3 regions of the Chryseobacterium pyrolae genome follow, and region 2 is predicted to be linked to each of the others. Evidence: riboswitches for the same ligand, from Rfam matches in the RefSeq annotation. Region 2 holds a riboswitch; each other region holds the start of a gene.
The links. A riboswitch is a leader RNA that binds a small molecule or an ion and turns the genes downstream of it on or off. The one in region 2 is predicted to bind cobalamin.
Positions count from the first base shown of each region.

Region 1 (8,025 bases), on a different contig from region 2:
ACCGGAACGTTATAACCATTTCCTTCTTTTTTGATGATCAGGTAAGGTGTTTTTACCTCAGGCTTTCTCGTTATGTCTACAGAGATATAATCTTCTTTGTAAACCGTTTTTTTATCAGAATAAATATCATCATCATAAGCTGTAAAATTCTGAGGAATATTTACCTGTTTCAAATCTACATAAAGCGTATCAGATGTAGTATTGATGGCAATATTTTCAGTGTCTTCCTTGCTACCTTTGTAGATCAGGTTTTTCTTAGCCATGCTTACTCCGAAATAAGTTCCCAGTCCAATCAGTATAAGAAACAATGCACCTATTACCCATCCGATATTTCTAAGTTTAGTTTTCGGTGAAAATATACGAATACTCAATAAACTGAACAGGATAGTAGGAATCAGACATCCGATGATCATAATGGCTACCAGGACTTTGTCAAGGCCGTTGTCATCCATATAGAATCTCATCTCATTAGCTCCTGGAAAATCTGCATCCATCCCGAATAATCCGAAGATGACAAATATACCGATGATGCTTCCGATCGCCATTAATACAAAGATGGATCCTACAAAATATTTAATGATATTCCATACGCCACTACCAGCATTATCAATATAAGGCTTTGTCTCGTTGTACATTTCTCCGACTCTCTGAGTAGATTCGTTGGCAAACTGAACCAATTTATTAGACTCATTTTTAAGATTGTCGAAGTTCATAGGCTTTCCCTTCATTTTCAGGAAATCTGCAGCTGTTTCTGCTCTTGGAAGTACGATCCAAAGAATGATGTAAAGAAGGCCAATTAGTGAAGAAGAAATAGCTGCGGTGAAAATACCCAGTACAAAGATTCCAAGCCAGATAGCTCTCATTGCAGTAATATCCATTCCTACATAGTGAGCAAGACCTGCACATACCCCGGCTATTTTTTGTCTTTCAGGATCACGGAACAACTGTTTTTTGTCTGTATATTCAGCGCCTGACTGAGCTGTTTTTCTGGTGTTCTTTTCAGAAAAGTAAGCTTCTTCCTGCTCTTCGATCTTTTCCGGAGATCCGATCTGTGCAATCACTTTTTCTACGTCTGTATCGTTGATTACTTCACGTTTTCCTAAAGAATCTCTGAAGATTTCAACCATTCTTATTTCTATATCATGCATTACCTCCTCCTCCTCTGAAGCATCCAATGAGCTTCTCAGTGCATTCAGGTAATCGCTGAGCTTTATATATGCGTGTTCTTCTATGGTGAAAGAAAAACCTGCGAGTCCTATTGAGAGTGTCTTGTTCATAGCTTTGTTTTTTATATTTTTTGAGTGATTTGATTGACTGACGCTGTCAGCTCTGCCCAGGTATTTTGAAGTTCAGTCAGGAAAAGTTTTCCTTTTTCTGTGATCTGGTAATATTTTCTTGGTGGTCCTCCTGTAGATTCTTCCCATCTGTAGGAAAGAAATTCTCCGTTTTTCAGTCTTGTAAGGAGAGGATAGAGGGTTCCTTCCACTACATCCAGTTTTCCTTTTTTAAGTTCATCAATTAGGTCAGAAACATACATTTCACGGTGATTGATGAGACTTAATATGCAGAATTCCAGAATCCCTTTACGCATTTGCGCTTTGGTATTTTCAGTATTCATCTTTAATAAGTTTTGTTAATTAGTTATGTTTTAAGAATAATACTCCTAGCTAGATGAGCCTCTTCTTATTTTACATTACAAAGATATGTAATTAAAATGGTAATATGCAATACAAAGTAGTGAAAAAATATAAATATATAATATAACTAATTGAAAATCAGTATAATTATTTTTATTAATGAATTTTAAGAAATGAGAATTTTAAAGAAACCGGATCAAATTGTTACTAATTTCCCTTTTAAGCTGGTTGGTCTTAAAGTAACAAGAGCTTTTTTTTCTAATTCTTTCTGATAGGATACGAAACTGAATTTTTTGTAGAATTTACGGACGATAAGAGACATTTCCATCATAGCAAAATGTTCGCCAATACAAAGTCTGGGCCCGGCACCAAAAGGGTAGTATGCAAAATTCTTGGCATTTTCATCATCAAAACGCTCCGGAATAAAAGAGTCCGGATCTTTCCAATATTTAGGATTTCTGTGAAGACCGGTGATGTAAAGGATGATCAAAGTATCTTTCGGCCAGGAATATTCTTTGAAACTGTCATCTTCCAAAGCCTGACGATCAATGGCCCAGGCTGGAGAATGCAGTCGCATAGCTTCTTTGATAATATTTGAAGTGAAAGATTTTTTCATTAAGCTATCTGAAGTAAAAACCATTTCATTTTCTTCTGTGATTTCTTTTCTTAATTTTTCCTCGGCTTCAGGATTCTGACTGATCTCGAAAAAGATAAAACTTAAAGCATTGGCTGTTGTTTCGTGTCCCGCAATGAAAAGAATAAGCATTTCATCAACCAGTTGTTCATCGGACATCGGAAGTTGTGTGTCTTCATATCTTGTCTGGATAAGCATGTCGAGCAAATCATTTTTATCTTCTCCTGAACTTCTTCGTTTATCCAAAACCCCCTGAATAATAGCCTTTGCTCTTTCGCTTTTTTCAAGAGTCTTGTCAAGCACTCCAAACATTTTTAATATTTTAGAATAAAAAGGCAAACGGACTTCTTTCGCGAAAACTTCCTGAACTTCTGTAATGATTTTACCCAGTTCTTTCACCCGGTTTTCATCAATGTCAGAACTGAAAAGGGTCTTGGCTACAATGTTAAAGGCAAGCTTGTGAAAGAAATCATACAAGTCCAGATCCTGTTCAGGTTTAAATGATTGAAAAGCTTTATCAATTTCTTCTTCCATAATGGAAACAAGATTGATGATTTTTGTTTTACTGAAACCGGGTTGGATCAGTCTTCTTTGCCTTAGCCAGTCTTTTCCGTTGTTAGTGAGCAAGCCGTTTCCCAAATACTTTCCTAAAGTGATGGATTGGATCTCGGATTTGTAATAGTTTTTGTGATTCTGTTTTAAAATATATTCTGTGAATTCTTTATCCTGAGAAAAAATAAAGTTTTTATTCGTAAGACTGTCTTTGATGCAGTAGTTATCTCCTGCAATGTCATGGTTTCCGGTAATCACCAATAGCGGATTTTTCAATCCTTTCAATAGAGAATACAACTTTCTTGTTCCTTTAATTTCCGTTGGATAATTGAATTCTGGAGCCATATTATATATTTTTACTAAAAATACAACTAATCTATTATATGAAATAGCTTTCAACCAAAACCCTTATTTTTGCATAGAATTTGTTTAAAATATTCAATCAATATCCAAATCACACATGATCAATACATCCCTGTTTTATAAGTCTTTATCAGCGTTGATGCTGCTTGGACCTCTTTGTTTCGGACAATACCGCTTTGCCATTGAAAATGCATCCAAAAAATATAACACTGAAATTGATGTGGAAGAATGCCTCACTGATCAGTGCAGACATAAGGCAAACGTAGTCCTCTTTAATAAAAACGGTGAAAAAATACAGACTTTGGTTTCAGATGACCTGGTTTTATCTTTTAAGGAAAAATTTAAGCCCTCCAAAGTAAATGTAATACCGCTTACTTCAGAAATGGTCTATGAAAGTCCTGTGGTATTCGGTGATTTTAATTTTGACGGGACCGAAGATGTCGCCATCAGAAACGGAAACGGAGGAAATTATGGGAGTGCTTCATATGATGTGTATGTCTTTAATTCGACACAGAATCAATTTGTCCCAAGTAAAGAACTTACCGAAATTGCCAGCAGCTATCAGGGAATGTTTGAAGTAGATTACGGACGCAGACGATTGATTACTTATGCAAGGTCCGGAGCTTCTTTACATTACACCTATGAATATCAGGTGATTCCTAATAAAGGGATAGATCTGGTGTATGAAAAAATTGGAGATGTAAGTGAAGAACCATCAAAAATAACCATAAAAGAGAAGATCAATAATAAATGGGTGGTTAAAAAATCATCTAAATAATAGTATAATAAGAAAGAAAATGAAGATACAAAAGGAGATCGATTTTATCCTGGCCGTAGATGCCCTGAAAAATGTACAGAGGAGAAATTACAATGCTGATGATTCCAGAAGGGAAAATACTGCCGAACATTCATGGCAGATCATTATTCTGGCACAGATTCTATATCCCTATGCTAAAAACCGCACAGATATTGATCTTTTAAGGGTAATCAGAATGCTGTCCATTCATGATCTGGTGGAGATTGAAGCAGGAGATACATTTTTATTTGATGAAGCTGCCATGGTTGGGAAATTCGAAAGAGAAAAAATTTCTGCACAGAAGATCTTCGGAATCCTGGATGAGCCTTTGCGTACAGAATTTTTTGAGCTATGGCTTGAATTTGAAGAAGAAAAAACTCCGGATGCTATTTTTGCCTGTTCCATTGACAGGATCATGCCGTTTATTCTAAACTCCCACACGTCAGGGAAAAGCTGGACAGAAGCCGGGGTTACCGAAAAACAGATCAGAAATATGCTGGAAAATGCCATTACAAGAGCATCTGATGAAATGGGAGAGGCTTTTGAAACATTGCTGAGCAGAAGTTTGGATACTGATAAGGTAGTTAGGTAATTTTACAGCGAAGCAAGACAGTGGTTTTTAAATCGCTGTTTTTTATAATAGTTTCGGGCGGCCAGAGGCCGCCCGAAACTATATGAGTTAGTGAATTTTATCTATTTTAGATGGTTACCTTAAGTTATTTAGAGGTCGACCTAAGAAACTGTAACGTTAAGAAAACTCTTATGTCTGAGTGCGGGACAAAGTATGATTCTTAATACAGATGGCTACCGCACGAGTTTTAGAGTTTTTAGAGAGCAGATTTCATTTTTAGTGGAAGTTTCTGGTCTTGAATTTTTGGTTCATTTTGCTTCAAGGCAAAAGAACAAATTAAAATAATTATAGTATAAAATGGTTTCGGGCGGCCAAAGGCCGCCCGAAACTTACCAATTATAGTATTCTGATTGGCTTTTTCTCTTCATCAATAGCCACAAAAGTAAAATCACCAACGATCGCTCTTTCTCTTTCATAAGAGTACATCTGCTCCGTATAGATCTCTACATTCACCTTCATACTTGTTTTTCCGACATAGGAAACCTTTCCGATAAGTTCCACAATGGTTCCTGCAGGGATTGGTTTTTTAAAATCGATTTTATCGCTGCTTACAGTTACCACTCTTTTTCTTGCAAAACGGGTTGCTGTGATAAAGGCTACTTCATCCATCAGCTGCATAGCTGTACCTCCGAAAAGAGTATCATAATGGTTAGTGGTGTTTGGGAAAACCGCTTTAAAAATTCTGGTTTCGGATGCTGCAATTCTTTCTTCTGTAGTCATATTTCATTATTAATTAATACGAAATGAAATAGATCAAAATAACAGAGCAGTGACAAGAATCATAGGAATTCCTGAAGCAGTCCATCAGATCAATAAACTTCAAATCGCGAAAGTTTCTTGTTTAAAGAAATAGGCAGGTCTCCTGACTTGTAACATCATTTATCTCCTTCCCGTGCCCTGCACAGTGGATCCTTGATAAAGACTTCAGTTACTTACAGTTGCGCGACAGTCCGTGATTTTCACACGGTTCCCTTTTAATCTGCGTTAAGCAGAACCAGTTTCTGTGATGAATAAGCGTTAAACTTTTTCAGGACAAAAATAAGAATATTACAGAGAAAAACGGCAATTATTCCGGACTATTATAAATAATCTGGCTCATCACCCTTCCTTCCTTGATGGTCCAAAGCGTGATATACCTGTTCTCACCGGAACCGTTAATCATATAAAGATAGATGTGATCGTTGTCAAGAGCGGTTACTCCGACATTGTTGAAATCCATAGTAGGCTGGAACATATTTTTAATAGCTTCCCTTACAAAAACAGAACCTCTTCCAGGTTGCTGAACCCGGATCGATTTGATCTCCGTCATGCCTTCCGGAAGTCCGTCCTTAATTCCCCAGGGTTTTACTTTATCAATCGTAAGGATCTTTCCGTCTGCATCTTTTTCCTGTTTTCTGTAGCCGGCATTCGACGGATAAACATCGATTACGACCTTGGTTCTTTGGGAAGTCGGTATTTTGGGATTACTGTTGTCTGTAAAAATAAGTGATTTTCCGTTTTTGGATTTAGAAGGGGTAAACTGGGGAAGCTGGTCGATAAAAGCAATACGACCTTTATTCACCATCCCTTCCTTCTCAAGATTTTCATATCTCACAAAAGGTTTTTCCTCATCTTGCTTTTCAGGATATTTGATCCAGATCCATTCTGTTTCTCCCGGAGCAGGCTTTACATAAACAAATACATCACCTTTACGCATCCGGATCTTGTCTACGATTTTTCTGTAGTCATCCTTGTGGACACGTACATTGGCGTAGCCTTCTTCAGCCTTTACAACACCGAAAGGAACTTTATTCTGTCCTTTCACAAATGCTAAGGAAAAAAGACTGAAAGCGGATAAGTACAATGCTCTGTTTACGGAAATCATTCTATGAAATTTTTTGATCCCTCAAATATATAAATTAAATGTTTTTTTGATCAGTAAAATGTAATGGTATTTGATTAAAATTGTCAATATACTCTCAAAAGCTTGTAAAACTCTTCATTGGGAGGCTGATGCCGATTATTTTTAAAACAATTTTAATTTTTCGGAAGATAATTAAATTGTTGCAGTTCTTTAAGGTCTTTCACCTTTCTCAAATGGGTGTCCGAGAGAAGATAAATATCATCAGCCATATTGAATAAAGTCATATAATTATGATCGGAGATGATCATTCCTTTATAGGGTACCTGGCTTTTAATGATCATTTCCAATTCATCAACGTTTTTAGGAGAAACACCGCTGAAAGGTTCATCCAGTAAAATAAATTCCGCATCTGAATAAGTAATGATCAGGGTTTCAATGATTTTTTTCTCACCGCCTGAAAGATTTCTTGGTGTTTCATTCAAAAAGGGCTGTATCATTTTTAGGTCGTAAAGCTTTTCCGCATTTTCTTGGGTACAGAATAGTGGGATGAGCTTCCTGATCTTACATTCTTTAGGGAGAAATGAAGAACGCTGAGGCAGATAAGCAATTTTATTTTTCCTGTCGGACAGGCTTTTAAGAATAGTATCATTCAATTTAATAAACTGCGTATCCCCTTTAATTGTTCCAAAGATGATCTCTAATAAAGTAGATTTTCCGCCACCAGCGGGGCCAAGAATTCCTGCTATTTTTCCAGTTTCACAGCCTAAATAGATATCCTGGAGAATCTTTCTTCCGCCGAAAGATTTGGTAACACTGTCGATGTGAAGTTTATTCATAAGAATCGGGTAATTACTTTAATAATTAAACTTAATGATCCCGTGAAACCCCACAAAAACCATTTTGAAAACCCAAAATTGGCGTAGAAAAAATATTCGCCTTTCAGCCTTATATCATAAATAAAAAAGTGGAGGAGAGGAAGAATGAGGAAAAAATATAGCCCAAGATTTTCAAAAGTAAATTGAGTACCGAAGCATAACAACAGAGAAAATAACACCGCAGGAATCATTAATTTTCTATAAAAAATCCAAAGGACAGTAAAGCTTTTATCCATGATCCAAAAATAACAAGAAAATTTGATCTGTATGCTTCAACATGCAATGTTTAGGAGTTAAAATAAAATAGCGCTGAACATTCAGCGCTATTTTTATAGGATTAAAAGGTATACCTCATTAAATTCTTTCAAGCTCATCCGCATTAATCGTGGTCTTAAAAGTTCCATAGTTGACGATCACTTTATTTTTAGAAATCTTTTCAATTGTTCCTACGCTGGTACTTCCGGGAATACGGACACGTTGTCCCTCTTTCATCCATACGGCGCGGTCGGTTTTACGTTTCTCCTCCATTTTTTCATTGGTTTCAGCGATCTTTTCAATCACATCATCCTTTTTGAGTTGCTGGGTGATCTTTCTTTTAACCACCTGAAGACGCTTAGTTTCGTCTTTATCAGCGCCAATTTTCCTGAATTTTTCCTGCTCAAGAATTTTCACAAAATCCTTGACAACATCTTTT
Region 1 covers NZ_JANZQH010000001.1:22,819-30,843, forward strand. Annotated here, with positions in the region: gene NZD88_RS00115 (PspC domain-containing protein) at 1-1,277, opposite strand, end outside; gene NZD88_RS00120 (PadR family transcriptional regulator) at 1,289-1,618, opposite strand; gene NZD88_RS00125 (cytochrome P450) at 1,834-3,168, opposite strand; gene NZD88_RS00130 (FG-GAP repeat protein) at 3,284-3,964, shown strand; gene NZD88_RS00135 (HD domain-containing protein) at 3,984-4,574, shown strand; gene NZD88_RS00140 (acyl-CoA thioesterase) at 4,950-5,333, opposite strand; cobalamin riboswitch at 5,449-5,627, opposite strand; gene NZD88_RS00145 (hypothetical protein) at 5,680-6,477, opposite strand; gene NZD88_RS00150 (ATP-binding cassette domain-containing protein) at 6,630-7,292, opposite strand; gene NZD88_RS00155 (endonuclease MutS2) at 7,686-8,025, opposite strand, start outside.
Region 1: another riboswitch for cobalamin. It lies ahead of NZD88_RS00140 (acyl-CoA thioesterase); the one in region 2 lies ahead of NZD88_RS03960 (T9SS type A sorting domain-containing protein).

Region 2 (8,025 bases):
ACGGAGAATTTGCTCCTGAAGAGGGAATGCTGATCCAGCAGTATATGGCAGACGAATTTCCGTTCAGAATGAATCTTGACAATGAACTGGAAACGCTGGCTCTTTTACAGCCTGAGGAATGGAAAGATCACTTTGAATTCCATGCAAGATGCTTCCACGATGATTCTACAGAAGATGAGCGTATAAAATTTGCTCAATTCTCTAAAACATTGATCAAAGCTGACCATAAGGTAACTGACGAAGAGCATACGTTCTACAAGCTCTTGAAAAACCTGTGGAATTTAGCATAGACAACACACCCAAAAAACAAAATACATCATGAAGAAGTTTTATCTTGGAATATTAATTATGAGTGCTTCTACGATACAATCTCAAAAATTCCCTGCTTTAAAAGCTCCGGTTGCGGAAAAGCAGGAACACATCCGGGAAATTCACGGTGATAAAGTGAATGATCCGTATTACTGGATGATCGATTATTTTAAAAAAGGAAAAGACTCTACGAAGGTGGTTGATTATCTGAAAGCCGAAAATACCTATTGGGAAGGCATGATGAAAGATACAGAACCTTTCAGGGACAAACTCTTCCAGGAAATGAAAGCCCGTATTAAGGAAAAAGATGAATCTGTTCCTGTCTTCGACAACGGATATTTTTATTATACCCGTACAGAAGCCGGAAAACAGTATTTCAAATACTGCAGAAAGAAGGGCAGTCTTACTGCTCCTGAAGAGATCCTTCTGGATGTAGATCAACTGGCGGAAGGACACCCTTATTATAATGCTACCGGCTTCAGCATAAGCCCGGACAACAGCAAACTGGTATATGGCGTTGATGATGTCTCCAGAAGACAGTATACTTTATTTTTAAAGGATCTGAAGACCGGAAAAACAACCGATCTGGGCATTAAAAACACAGAAGGATCCGCAGAATGGGCGAATGACAATAAAACCATTTTTTATACGGAGAATAACCCGGTTACTCTTTTGTCCGAAAAAATAAAAAAACATACACTGGGAACTGATCCAGGCAAAGATGTAACGGTTTATGAGGAGAAAGACCATACCAACTATATTTCGGTATACAAGTCTAAAAATCAGAAATTCATTCTTATCTATTCAGGCGCCACGACGTCTTCTGAAACAAGATATCTAAATGCTGATGATCCGAACGGAACATTCAAGGTTTTCCAGCCGAGAATGAAGAATGTTCTCTATTCGATCACTCCTTTGGAAGACAGATTCCTAATCAGAACGAATAAAGATGCGCTTAATTTTAAAATTGCAGAAACTCCTTTAGATAAAACAGGTGTTGAAAACTGGAAGGATTTTATTCCACACAGAAATGATGTTTTAATGCAGTCTGTGAGTGCGTTTAAAAACTATCTTGTTTTCAGTGAAAGACAGAATGGGCTTACTCAGCTTGTTATTTACAACAGAAAGACCGCTAAAAAGGAAGCGTTGACATTTGACGAACCTGCTTATACCATTTCTTCACTGGAAAACCCCGAATACAACACAGATAATTTCCGTTTCGGCTATACTTCAATGATTACGCCTGTTTCACAATTTGAACAGGATCTGAAGACAGGAAAAAGAACGTTACTGAAACAACAGGAAATTCTTGGCGGTTATGCTAAAGACGAGTATACTACCGAAAGACTTTTCGCAACGGCAAAAGACGGAACAAAAATTCCGATCTCCATTGTGTATAAAAAAGGATTTAAAAAAGATGGAAACAGCCCGCTGCTTCTTTATGCCTATGGTTCTTACGGAAGTTCAATGGATGCGGCTTTCAGCAGTACAAGGCTAAGTCTTCTGAACAGAGGTTTTGCTTTTGCCATGGCTCACATCCGTGGCGGCCAGGAAATGGGAAGACAATGGTATGAAGACGGAAAAATGATGAAAAAGAAGAATACCTTCACCGATTTCATTGATGCCGGAAAATATCTGGTTAAAGAAAAGTATACATCACCCAAACATCTTTATGCTCAGGGCGGAAGTGCAGGAGGCCTTTTGATGGGTGCTGTCGCGAATATGAATCCAAATTTATGGAACGGGATGATTTCACAGGTTCCTTTCGTAGATGTGGTTAATACAATGCTTGACGAAAGTATTCCATTGACGACCAACGAATATGATGAATGGGGAAATCCAAACAATAAGGAAGCTTATTTCTATATGAAGTCTTATTCTCCTTACGAAAATATCGAAAAGAAAAATTACCCTAACCTTTTGGTAACAACAGGACTTCATGATTCTCAGGTACAATATTTTGAACCGGCAAAATGGGTCTCGAAACTCAGGGATATGAAAACTGACAAAAACGTATTGTTATTAAAAACAGACATGAATTATGGCCACGGTGGTGCTTCGGGAAGGTTTGACTACCTGAAGGATATTTCCCTGGTGTATGCTTTCATGTTTAAACTTGAAGGGATTAATAAGTAATTAAACTCTCGCAGATTTTGCTATTAATTTTAAAATTAACATTTAGTAGAAGACAAAGTAATATTGGAATTAAAATCAATAAAAAAGTGGTTAACCACCTTTAAATCTGCTAAATCATTACAATCTGCGTGAGATAAAAATAATAAACAATAATTTACATAATTATATAAGGCTATGAGAAGAAAAATAGTTGCAGGAAACTGGAAAATGAACAAAAATGTCATTGACGCACAACAGTTAATGATTCAATTACTTAGCTATAAAAATAATAACACCACTAACTGCGAAGTATGGATAGCGCCACCTTCTTTATATCTGATGATGGCTAAAGATATCTTCGAAAAGGATGATATTGGCGTATTCTCTCAGGATATGAGCGAGCATGAAAGCGGTGCTTATACAGGAGAACTTTCTGCAGATATGCTGGAATCTATCGATGCGACAGGTTCATTAATCGGGCACTCTGAAAGAAGACAATACCACGGTGAAACAGATTCTCACTGCAACAGAAAGATCAAATTAGCTCTTGATAAAGGACTGATCCCTGTATACTGTAACGGTGAAACGCTTGAACAGAGAAAGGCTGGACAGCATTTTGAAGTGGTGAAAAACCAGACTGAAGTAGCTCTTTTCACACTTTCTGCTGAAGAGATCAAAAAAGTAGTGATCGCTTACGAACCGGTTTGGGCGATCGGAACAGGTGAAACAGCTTCTCCGGCTCAGGCTCAGGAGATTCATGCACACATCAGAAGCATCATCGCTGCAAAATACGGACAGGAAGTGGCTGACGAAATTTCTATCCTTTACGGAGGTTCTGTGAAGCCTGATAATGCGAAAGAGATTTTCTCTCAGCCTGATATCGATGGTGGACTGATCGGAGGTGCCGCTTTAAAATTAGAGGATTTTTCTAAAATTATTGAGGGTTTTAATTCGTAGGTTTCAGCTAAAGCCAATTTCTATCGAATTTAAAAACATATAGAGTCAAAAACGGCGGCATCTTCGATGCCGCCGTTTTCTTAAAAAAAATCTAATTATTGAATATCGACTACATACATTGTTCCTTTGTCTACTTTTCCGGTTTTAGGAAGGATCTTCGCTTTTGGATTTCCGTTTCCGTCATCTAAAATTCCAAAATCATCATCATTGAAGACTGCCAGTTTATTATTCCCTAAATAAACGATTCCTTCAAATTTATCATGCTCATATCCTAATTTTGCTACCAGATCTACGGCTAAAACCTTGGAAACAGGCTTTATTCCTGCGTTCGTAATTTCATCCCAGGTAGACTGCTCTAAAGCTTTATTATTGATTTTCATCCCGTCAACAGCCGCAATATCGGTACCGTTCACGTCTGAAGCTCCAGCAATATTGATCCGGTATACTTTTTTGGTTCCTCCCTGAGAGCCAAAGTTTCCGTCTCTTTCTATAACAAGAAATTCCGTGCTGCTGATAGCTGTAATATCACATACAGAATCTGATGCCCCTCCATTTTGCTTATACAAATACTGTTTCGTCTGTCCTGTTGCAATATCAAAAGTGACAATTCTGGTTAACGTTGTATTCGTGGCGAGAACTTTTGTAGGAACATACATCGTAGACTGAATAGTGCCTACCAGCATTTTCCCATCCGGAGTGATGCATAATCCTTCCATTCCTCTATTGGCTCTTCTTTTCGCCAAAACAGCAGGCAATTTTCTAGGTCCGGTATTGACCCCTATCGGACTTATCCTTTCCAATTCTATTCCTTCTGCGTTATAATGAACGATGTGCGGACCATATTCGTCAGAAACCCAAAAAGTTCCGTCTGCTGCTGCTACAATACTTTCACTGTCCAGTCCATAATTGTCTGTTCCCAAAACATTTCCTGATGAATCGTAGGCTGTTTCTCCTGTACTTCCCATTCCTGCAGGGTTCGGAAGACCTGTAATCGGCTGGCCGGAAGGATTTTTAAGTTTAATATATTTGATAACCTCGATATTTCCTTCTGCATTGATCTTAAAATGCATAATTGTTGGCGTAAAATTCGGGGCTGGAAATTTCTTTCCGTTCAGATAATCTGTATTCGGACCACGATCGGTGATCACATAAAACTCCCCTTTTCTGGTTGGATGTGCAGCTGCACCTGAACCGAAGCCACCGTTAATAACATCTACCCCATTAATAGTTGTCAATTTGGAGAAAGGAAATTCCTGAGGAAGTTTAGCATAATTGATATCCTGGTTATTCATCTTGTTGTCATCATCTTTACATGATGCAAGCGCTGTGAATACGATCGCCGATAACAGCAGTTTTCTCATAGTTACTTTTATGCCGCGAAAGTATACATTGATTGTAAACTGATGTTGAATTTAATAACAATTGTATTTTAACAATAAGATCGTTAGATGAATTTATTTTAAACACTTGAATTAATCCGAATATCATCAATCTTCTTTTTAATTCTTTATTAAATCAAAAAATCATCTTCCTAAAAGTAATCTGACAGCTAAACAAATAAAGAAACCATACAATAATTCACAAAACAGCTTCAAAAATTTATATAATATATTTGCAGCAGTTAAGGCTGAACATCTGTTCATTAACAGGGAATCAAGTGAGAAGAAATTCAATGCTTGGGCTGTACCCGCAACTGTAAGCTGTTTTAAACTTTGAGTACAATAGGCCACTGGATCTCAATCCGGGAAGGCGTACTTCGAGAAGCGAGCCAGGAGACCTGCCTTATCTGCGTTCACTTCAGGAAAAGAAGGATCTGAAAAAGATTCTTATTCTTTTTCCTGCGGGAAAGTTTCGGGAATAAAACTTTAATTTAATTATATTATGAAAAAGATCTATCTTTTTTTTCTGCTGCTATGTCTGCAGCTATTCTCTGCCCAGTTTACAGAGAATGACATTAAATTCTGGGTAGGGACAGGCTCGAAAAAGGCTTATTTCATCGCCGATTTTAATGATAGTGACAATCCCACATCTTATGCATGGGGCTATCGGTATGATGCAAATAATCTTACGATGGAAGACCTCATCAATGCTATTTCTGCGGCAGAGCCTAAAATAGAGGCAGAAGTTCCTTCAGGTTTTCTTTACAGTTTCAATTACAACCATCACATTCCAAGTTTGGAAGATTACTGGTCTACATGGTCCGGTCCTACTGCAGAAAACATGAATTTGAATAATGGCGTAAACAATGATCCATTAGTTAATGGAAAATGGTATGGTATTTCTTTCGGTTATGGATTTACCTCTACTACGCCTCCACTTTCCCATCCGTCTTCTCCTGTGGCAGCTTACAGCTCTTCCTGGTACAATCTTTCACAGATCACCAACTGGATCGGAACGGGAAGCAATACAAGTCTTGTTGTTATCGATTTTGGGACGAACAATTCAAATGGTGAAGCTCATTCCTTTGTTTTTGGAATTAAATACAATGGAGGCTTAACCGCTGAGCAGGCTCTTCAGCTGATTCATGCACAAGCTCCTTATTTTAACTTTACATCAGCAAGCAACCAGATCAGTACATTATCTCTCAATAACTTTACAGGAAATACATCAGGAACCAATACGTGGAAGCTTTTCAAAGGAAAAGACCTTTCAAACTGGAGAGGACAGACCAATTTATCTCAAATTCAATTGGGAAATAACGACTGGCTAGGCTTAAGTTTCGGACAAAGATTACCATTTACTCCCAGAGAAGCATCAAGCTCTATTTTAAGTGTTTCTGACATCAATAAAAAGGAGTTCAGAATCTATCCAAATCCGGCAAGTGATTTTGTCCAGATAGAAACTGCGGAAAGTATTAAAGAAGTGAATATTTATGCCGCTTCAGGACAAAAGGTACTGACTGGAAATACAGCAAGAATCAATATTCAGGCCTTGAACACCGGGATTTATCTGATGGAAATTAAAACATCAAAGAATACCACGGTTCATAAGATTATTAAAAAATAGATGACACGCGTCTTGAGGGGCGCGTTTTTGTTTTTATAACCTTTGAGGTGATGAAGTTGAGTTGTTGGGGGAAGACTGAGTATTTTTTTTAACCACCCCGTCAAAAATTCTTTGAATTTTTGCCACCCCTCCACGGGATGGGAATTGGGGTCGACGAATTTTTGTCATTATGAAAATCAAAGATTTTCACAGAACTTAAGTGATCTTCTTTTCACATTTTTTTTAAGCTTGAAAGTAGCGCTGAAGTGCTAAAAAACTTTTGTCCCTTTTGTGGTTAAAATACAAATCAAGCAATAAAAAAACGCACCGAAAATCCGGTGCGTTTTTCAATATTCCTGAAAAGGAAATTATTTTTTCTCTGTAGATCTCTGTAAAACTTCGTCTACCATTCCGTAGCCTTTAGCTTCCTCAGAAGTCATCCAGTAGTCTCTGTCTGAAGACTTTTCTACCCATTCGTACGTTTGTCCTGAGTGGTGACCGATGATCTCATAAAGCTCCTGCTTTAATTTAAGCATCTCTCTCAAGTTGATCTCCATATCTGAAGCTACTCCCTGAGCACCTCCTGAAGGCTGGTGAATCATTACTCTTGAATGCTTAAGTGCAGAACGTTTTCCTTTTTCTCCTGCCACAAGAAGTACCGCTCCCATTGAAGCTGCCATTCCTGTACAGATCGTAGCTACGTCCGGCTTGATGATCTGCATCGTGTCATAGATTCCTAAACCTGCATAAACGCTTCCTCCCGGAGAGTTGATGTAGATTTGGATATCCTTGGCAGAATCAGAACTTTCCAAGAATAAAAGCTGAGCTGTTACGATGTTAGCAACCTGATCGTCAATTCCTGTTCCTAAGAAGATAATTCTGTCCATCATCAGACGCGAAAACACGTCCATCTGGGCAACGTTTAATCTTCTTTCTTCCATAATATACGGCGTAAGATTCGTTGGACCATACATTCCCATATACTGATCGGTAGCAAGACCGCTATTTCCTAAATGTTTTACAGAGAAATCTCTGAAGTCTTTTTTAATGTCCATATTGTCTATTATGTATTATTAAATATTTATCGAAGTTTAAATTACAACTTTTATTCCTAAAATTTTATAGGACTTTTTGTCAGAGAATTCCGGCCTGATGCTCAGCCTATGTCTGCAATTTACCTTTTCCTATCTACGTAAATCCCTTTGATAGGTGAATATTCAATAATATCGCTTAATCTGATGGATGCCTGTTTCAGCAGGGTAATCTTTTTGATCAGTTCGTAATATTTCACTTCATCGGTTCCGCTGTACTGATCCAGCTGTCTTGCAGTTTCTTTGATCAGATAGTCTATATATCTGTATTTATGCAACAGAACGTCTCCCTGCACCTGTTCCGCTATTTTGTCACCGTAATTGGGAGGGAAAATATTTCGGGAACCCCAGTTTTCCAGTTCATCCAAAGGAATCAGGGCATCTACTACCTTGGAGGTAATTTCTTCATCCATAAAAGCTACAAAAAAGTTTCCGCTTCTCAGCTCATCCTTTTGAATACCTTCTTTCACCTGGTTGATGATAATTTCATTGCCTTTTACTAAAAAATTATATTGTTCTTCTTCAAAATGCAACAGGATTTCTTCAATGACGGTAATCTGGTATTCTT
Region 2 covers NZ_JANZQH010000002.1:140,922-148,946, forward strand. Annotated here, with positions in the region: gene NZD88_RS03940 (tellurite resistance TerB family protein) at 1-290, shown strand, start outside; gene NZD88_RS03945 (S9 family peptidase) at 319-2,445, shown strand; gene tpiA (triose-phosphate isomerase) at 2,620-3,381, shown strand; gene NZD88_RS03955 (esterase-like activity of phytase family protein) at 3,477-4,742, opposite strand; cobalamin riboswitch at 4,989-5,180, shown strand; gene NZD88_RS03960 (T9SS type A sorting domain-containing protein) at 5,263-6,387, shown strand; gene clpP (ATP-dependent Clp endopeptidase proteolytic subunit ClpP) at 6,735-7,421, opposite strand; gene dnaG (DNA primase) at 7,541-8,025, opposite strand, start outside.

Region 3 (8,025 bases), on a different contig from region 2:
CTGATGGGAATGCCAGTTGAATTTTTTCTGAACGGATAAATCATGGGTGTACCAGGGCTGTAGATAATTAGCCCGGATATTATTCAGCTGCGCATCATAACGCTCTCCTGTATACATAAAACTGTAATTGAAACTCCAGTCTTTGTAATCCGCCATCATGGTAAAGGTCGCAGCATGCCATGGCACGTAAGAGATCTGATCTCCGTAATAATCATCTTTTTTATCGGTATAATCTCCGGCCCGCTGATAGGTATAACTTACCAGAGGTTTCAGTTTAACTTTACTGATATCAAATTCAGCCTGAACATTCACGTCTGCACCAATAATTCTCACATCGCCTAAATTCGTCATCATCCACCTGAAGAGATTGTTGGTGGGAACAGCTACAATTTTGTTCTCCACTTCATTATAATACCCATCCACTTTCACATAAATACCTTTAAAAACTTTATGATCATAGAGTTTCTGATAGGTAAAACCTGCATCATACTGGTTGGTGTATTCTGGTTTCAGCATTACATTTCCGATCATTGTATAATACAGATCATTGAAAGTTGGCATCCTGAAAATTCTTTTGTAAAAAGCCCGTACTGTAAAATCTTTTGATTCAAATGGCTGATAGCTAAGGAAAGCAGAAGGTGTCCATTCCGTTTTGTCGGGAGATTTTGCATTCTTTTTTACGTTTTCATGTACGAAAGTTCCGAGAATACTTCCCAAAAATTTGAACCGGCTCCACTGATAGGTTGTCGCAAAAGCAACGAGCGATGTATAGCGGGTAGGATATGAAAAATCTGTCAGATCAGCATTCAGATTATTATACTGAAAATCAAAGCTGGCACTTACATCCCAGTCCTTACTGATGGAGTACATATTGGATGTAGAAAAATACAGTTCCCTCTGAATATAAGAATTATCTATCGGGAGAACAGTTGTGGCAATATTCACCGTATCTAAAAACCTGGTGTAGTCATAGGCAAATTTGGCTTTCACCTGAGTTTCAAATTTTGGAAACAGTTTTTTCCTGAAACTGGCCTGAACAAAATAATTTTCATCCAGCATCTGCTGACCTTTAGGTTTAAAATTATTGCTGACAATAGGTGTAGGAATTCCACGATCCGAAATATATCCGTAACCCCGTACATTCCAGCTTCCGTCATTAAGGGTACCGTTTATACTGGTTTCAAAACGTTTCGCACGGATGTAGGAGTCGTATCTTCTTGCAATGGTATCGTTGGCAATAGATCCGTCAGAATTTTTCTTTTCATATTTAAACTTATACAACCCGTCGCTCTGTACAAACTCTGAACTGAAACTTGCCGAAACTTTATCTGAAAGCTTCTGCTCTAAACGGAATGAAGGATTAAATAGACTGATGGAGCCTAACTTTAGCTTAAGGATCAAGTTTGTTTTTTGATCTCCTTTAAAAACCGGTGTTTTAGGCTGAAGATAAATGGATCCTGAAGATCCGAAATCCCTTGCAGGTTGAAAAATTTCACTTTTCTGACCATTGTACAAAGAGACAGATTCAATATCATCCAGTGAGAATTTACTCAGATCCACAATCCCGTTCTGAACATTTCCAAGCTGGATTCCATCATAGAAAACACCTACGTGCTGGCTTCCCATACTCCGGATATTCACCGTTTTCAGGCCACCCATTCCACCGTAATCTTTGATCTGAACTCCCGAAAAGTATCGTAAAGCATCAGCCACCGACTGACTGTTCAGCCTTTCAAGCTGCTCGCCGGAAAGGACCTGTGCAGGAAGAATTTCTTTAAAATCTTTTTTGTAAAGCTGAATAGGAAGAATGGTTTTCTCCCGGATCGTATCTCCGGATTGTGAGAATAGAAGTTGAGATGCCATCACAAATAATGTGATAACGCCTTTTTTAAACTGTGAAGCAGTACATTTTCTGACCATTAGCTCATTGAGAATAATATTGACGCTAATGGATATAAGATAGCAAAGATAAAGCGCAGCTATCACTGCACAAAATCATTGTTGTCCTAAGCTTTATTCCACGAAAGCATCAAACGTTCATCCTCTGGCAGGTCTTCTGACTTACTCCGTTTTTGAAATCCTTCCCATTAAAAAAAAACAGTGGATATACTCTTCAAAAACTTTGATGTGGAGCTTACAGCAGCGGGTCTGTCCCGGATTTTCACCGGATTCCCTTTTAAGTGCTTTTTACAGCGCACCAGATTGCGGCAAAGATAGAAAATTATTAATATATGCAATACGCGGCATAATAAATTAATTCCCAGCACTATGAAAACATTTTTAATAAAATCTGCGTACGTGATATTATGTTAAGCTTCATTTTTTTGCGCGAAGACTTTCTACGAAAAAACCTTATAGATTTTAGAAATCTATAAGGTTGATTAACAGTAAACAATTTTCAGTACTAATAACTGGCGGCTTCGGCAGCCTCAGCTAACACTACATTAAATTCCAAAATTGATAAAAACACTGAATCTGGATTTTGCTTCAATGTCACCTCCTGCTAAATTAGAATAGGCGGGCAGCATCACTTCCCCTCCTAAGCTGATTTTTTTATAAGAAGCCTCAAAACCAACCTTTCCATATAAAGCACTTCCTGCTGTGTTGGGCAGTACCTCATTAAACTGTTTGTTTTTATCATAGACCTCGCCCTGAAGTCCTGCTTTAGCAGAGAAAATAGTCTTTTCATTTCCTGCGAGCTGGTAAAAACCTGTTGCTGCATAATTCCATTGGTTTCCGAAGTGATACTTCTTTTTGTTTTCAGTCTTTACGGTGTAATCTGTATTAACCAGCACAGCCAGCTTATTCTTTTGAAATTTATAGTTTAAAGCGGCCTGATAATCCCAGCTTCCCGTTCCCAGCTGAAAACTGGGATTGACACCGGAAGCTCCTTTTTCATCAAATTTCCCCAAAGGAATTTTAACGCCCAAACCACCGTGGAGTTGGTGAAAATTATCTTTAGAATTGATGATCCGATAGATTCCCATCAGGTTCAGATCTCCGATTCCATTGATATTGATATCCCCTTGCATTGTTTTTTTCTCATGAAAATGAAACGGCAAGCTGGCGTATACACTCAATTTTTCAGTCACAGGAATCTTTCCCCATACCTGCAGGGTATTAAAATACTGGTCCTGAGTAAGATCTTTGACAAATAGATTCTCTTTGGCTTTATAATGCTGTGCAAAATATTTAATTCCAATAAACTGAGGATTTAGCAAAGACTCAAAACCGGAAGATCCGTTTCCTGCGGCACAACCACAAGCATCGCAATCATCAAGTATAATACTATTCATATGGTCTGCCATATAAAGACTATCGTTAATTGTTTTAGCCTGAAAAATCACTGATAAAACAAGGCTGAGTGTAAAAATTATTCTGTTTATGTTCCTCATGGTCATTCTGCAAATTTTGGATTAGAAATAAAGTTTTTATCGGACAAAGTTTTCAAAAAGGCGATGATAAATTGCTTTTCCTGAGTATTCATCGCAATTCCGATGTGCCCGTTCTGTTTCAATTGTGGATCAAGATTGGGATTGTCTTCTACGTTATCTGAATAGAAATTAAGAACGGCTTCCAACGTGTAGAATCTTCCGTCATGCATATACGGTGCGGTATATTCTACATTTCTCAGACTCGGTACACGAAATTTCATCCAATCCGCCTGATCAAGCGTTACCCGATAACGCCCGGCATCTTTGAACTGGGCATTGTGATACATTCCTGTATTTCTGAAACTCTCATCCGTAAATAATTCTCCGCTATGACAGGATGTACATTTCTGTTTAAAAAGAGCCATTCCTTGAGATTCTTCAGGGGTAAAAGTTTCTTTTCCCTGTTTTACTCTGTCGTATTTCGAGTCTGCAGAGATCATGCTTGCCATAAACTGCGATAGCGCTTTCAATATTCTTTCACCCGTCATATTTTCGTCACCGTAAGCTGCCATGAAGAGTTTTTTATACTTCGGATCATCCTTTAATTTAGAAATCACCTCTGGCATGGAGCTGTCCATTTCATTCACATCTGTGATCGGTATGATCGGCTGTTCGTTCAGATTATGAATGACACCATCCCACATATATCTCTTGAGGAATGCCATATTTTGAATCGGCGGTGCATTACGAATTCCTATTCTGTCATCCACTCCATGGCTCACAGTATGGCCATGGTGGGTAAAAGCATTTTCCTGAATATGACAGAATCCACAGGATATGGTATTATTTCTTGAAAGCTTTCCTTCATAAAATAATTTTCTACCCAGCTCTACTCCATTTTTAGTCACCGGATTACCGGATGCATCGAAAGTCATTTCAGGAAAGTAAGACGGAAACTGCAGCGAATAAGCTTCATCTTTTTCCAGCGGCTGGATGACCTCATCTGAACAAGACAGGCAACTCAAAAAAGTAATGACAACCCATATTGTTTTCAATAAAATCCTAATCATTGTGAACGTGATCTACTTTAAACATCGCTGTAAGATTATTCGTAACATCTACGAGATGCTGGCTGGAGCCCATCATCATATTATTTTCTGTAGTAAGAGAAAGGGTTTTGCTTCCGCTCAGAAACTGATTCAGATCTGCAAGAATATGAATGGAAGGCTTTATCTGTGAAGTTACTCTGGCGGTTGTCGGCAGATTCAACGTAATTTCCCGGTAAAGATCCGGAGTAGTATTAGCGATAACATTTCCCATATTTCCGGTATGATTCATGAATTCTGTGTCTGCAGAAGCTGAACCGTATTTCCCTTCCAGTTTTACAAAAACATAACCGGCTGCCCAGGACCAAGACATTCCTTTCTGTTTAGCTTTCGTCCAGAATTCTGCCTGGCCGTCCTGTCCTAAGAGATAAGCCTTCTGACTGATCCCAAGTCCGAATTTTACTTTTTTGTAATTATTTTTAGGAATTCCGTTCAGATCAAGATAGATCACTCCCGCAACAGCGTCTGCCTGATCGATGATAAAAGCGCCTTTATCAGGATTATTTTCATTGTATTTGAATTCATTTCCGCCCTCATCAATCAAAGTGATGTTGCTGATGACATATTTTAATGCGGAGAAATTATGTTTCTGTCCGGCCGCGGAAGTCTGTACCGTTTGGTTGAGAACAATATCCCCCAGGTTATTGAAGCCGTTTTCAAATTTGATCTGAATATTTCCGGTTGAAGTATCCTGCGGATCATCGTCATCGCTGTTCTGACATGAGGATAAAGTGAATAAACTAAAGGCAATAAAGAATAATGATAAAAATTTATAAATTTTCATTTGGATTATTTAAGTTGAATTTTTTGAAATAGAAATATTTTTGAATGGGTGAACATTCAATTTTTTTTAACCACAAAAGGCACAAAATTTTTTGACACTTTAGCTATTTAAAGTGTATTGAAAAACTGTTTAAGGAACACTGAAGCTTCGGAGAACCTTATATGCGCTTTGTAATTTGTAATGATTAAAATTGAACTTAAAAAACCGGTGGTTTGAAAATGTGTTTTAGAAACAGAAAAGAATAGGCTGTTTCGTAAAGAAAATTGAAATGTACAGAAAGGAGTTTTTCTGCATTTTGAATAGAGGTAATGTCAGGAAGCGTACAGATATCAAGAATTTTCTGTCCTGAATTTTTTGTTTTGTTTAAAGGCGAAGAATCAGAATCATTCGTCTTTGAAAGTTCCTTGCTTAAATAACATTTTCCGTTACAGTGGAGCTCCGGCTTGCTTTTATTGATGCAGAGAACGGTGGATATGTAATTATAATTTACAGCATACTCCATTAATGGGATCAGAGGTCTGAACGCCATATAAAGAGTGAGGAATATGCTGCAAATTAAGTTCATCTTTATTTTTTGCTTATCGCATCATCATATCTTTTGCTTACTTCTTTCCAGTTAAGCACATTCCAGATCGCTGTAAGATAGTCAGCTCTTTTGTTCTGGTATTTCAGGTAATAAGCGTGTTCCCACACATCAATTCCTAAGATCGGAGTTCCTTTTTCTTCTACGACATCCATCAGAGGGTTATCCTGGTTAGGTGTAGAAGACACGAATAATTTTCCGTTCTTATCTACAGAAAGCCATGCCCATCCTGAACCGAAACGGTCTGCACCCGCTTTGCTAATCTTTTCTTTGAATGCATCCATACTTCCAAAAGTCTCAGTAATTGCTTTAGCCAATTTTTCAGAAGGCTTTGTATTTTTTACAGGCGTAAGAACTGTCCAGAAAAGCTCGTGGTTGTAATGGCCTCCTGCATTGTTTCTTACCGCTGGAGTCAATTTAGAAACACCGGAAAGGATTTGGAATAAAGTCTGTTTTTCCTGTGGTGTTCCTGCAATTGCTTTATTTAAATTAGCAACATACGCTGCAGCATGCTTAGAATAGTGAATTTCCATAGTCTGTGCATCTACCGAACCTTCCAATGCATTGTAGGCATAAGGAAGTGGATTCTGCTTAAACTGCGCGAAGGCAAATTGTGCTGCTACTACGGCACCTAAAGTTGCTACTTTCAAAATCTTCATAATTTTTTGTATTTATGGTTTAACAATATTTTTTATTTATAGAAGGAAGAGGGAGGAGGGAAGCACGAAGTTATTTCTGCCTGAAGATGGCTATCCTTCATTGATACTTCTCCATATCATCTTTTTAATCATGTGCATTACTGACTGCCATCAATCATTACCCTCATCATAACTTCCATCTTCTTTCTTCCAACTTACTTTATTTCAATAATTTCTTAATATCCTCGATCAATATTTCCCGGTCAGGATGATATTTCCCGTTGAGTTTCGGGGTCTTTCCTTCGGGATCTTCATAGTTCAGCCCCGAGTAGTACAGGATCGGCATATTTTCTTTATTGTATCTGCAGCGGATATTCCCCTCTTGATCTACCAGAGCGATCATTCCACTGTGGTTAAGGCTTTCGCTGTCGTCTTCCTGATCTCCTATATAGATATTGAACTGGTCTGCCAGTTTTCCGATATAGTCTCTGTTTCCTGTTAGAAAATGCCAGTCGGGAGATTTTGCGCCTACACTTTTAGCATGTTCTTTTAATGCAGCAGGCGTATCGTTTTCCGGATCAATACTTATGGAAATAATTCCGAATTCCGGGCTGTTTATCTCATCTTCAATAAATCTCATATTACGGTTCATCACAGGACAAATCGTAGGACACCTGCTGAAGAAAAACTCCACCAGATATACTTTTCCCAGCATATCTTTATTGGTGATCTTTTTATTATTCTGGTCGGTGAGTTCAAAATCGGGAACCTTCATTACGGTATACAGGTTCTTTTTAAAATATCCCATTCCAACACCTATTCCAAGAAACAAAAGGGCAAAAATAGCAATCGGAATGATCACCTTTCTTTTTATGCCTGGAGCTTCCTTTTTAGTTTTGGACATATTTCTCAGGATTTTTTTTGAACTCGTCCTTACAGAGGATACTGCAAAAACCGTACGTTTTATTTTTATAGACCACCGTATCTTTCATATCATCCTCTGTTTTCATATGACAGATAGGATCTTCTGCATTAGCAAATTTCACTTTCTTAACAGTAGATTTTGAAGATGTTGTACTCTTTTTATGCTTTACTTTAGGCGTTTCCTGGCCACAGGCAAATAATGAAACTGACAATAATGCAGTCAAAATAATTTTTGATTTCATTTTAATTGTAAATTGAAATTGATAGTATGACGAATGTGTACATTAATTTTTAACACAAAGATAATCGTCGTTTTATTACTTATTGCTTAAAGCAACATTCAGCTATAAAAACGAAGGTATTTTGAGAAAAAAACTAAAAGAATAGTTGAAAAATTAAGCTAAAGGAGGATGGAATATCCTGGAGAAATAGTCTGAAGTATGATCAACAATATAATCCGAATGTATAGCCTTAGCTTCAGTATCAGATTCTTTCTGTCCTAAAAATGAAAGGGTATTGTGGGAAACAAAAACATCCAGTACAGATATTTTGATAACCTGCGAATTGTTGGATTGTTTTTCTGTTTTCGCCAGTTCTTTGCTGACGTAACACTTCC
Region 3 covers NZ_JANZQH010000004.1:129,726-137,750, reverse strand. Annotated here, with positions in the region: gene NZD88_RS10270 (TonB-dependent receptor plug domain-containing protein) at 1-1,920, opposite strand, end outside; cobalamin riboswitch at 2,030-2,217, opposite strand; gene NZD88_RS10265 (transporter) at 2,445-3,296, opposite strand; gene NZD88_RS10260 (cytochrome-c peroxidase) at 3,398-4,444, opposite strand; gene NZD88_RS10255 (MbnP family protein) at 4,437-5,264, opposite strand; gene NZD88_RS10250 (hypothetical protein) at 5,461-5,829, opposite strand; gene NZD88_RS10245 (superoxide dismutase) at 5,832-6,506, opposite strand; gene NZD88_RS10240 (SCO family protein) at 6,706-7,389, opposite strand; gene NZD88_RS10235 (YHS domain-containing protein) at 7,376-7,651, opposite strand; gene NZD88_RS10230 (hypothetical protein) at 7,805-8,025, opposite strand, start outside.
Region 3: another riboswitch for cobalamin. It lies ahead of NZD88_RS10270 (TonB-dependent receptor plug domain-containing protein); the one in region 2 lies ahead of NZD88_RS03960 (T9SS type A sorting domain-containing protein).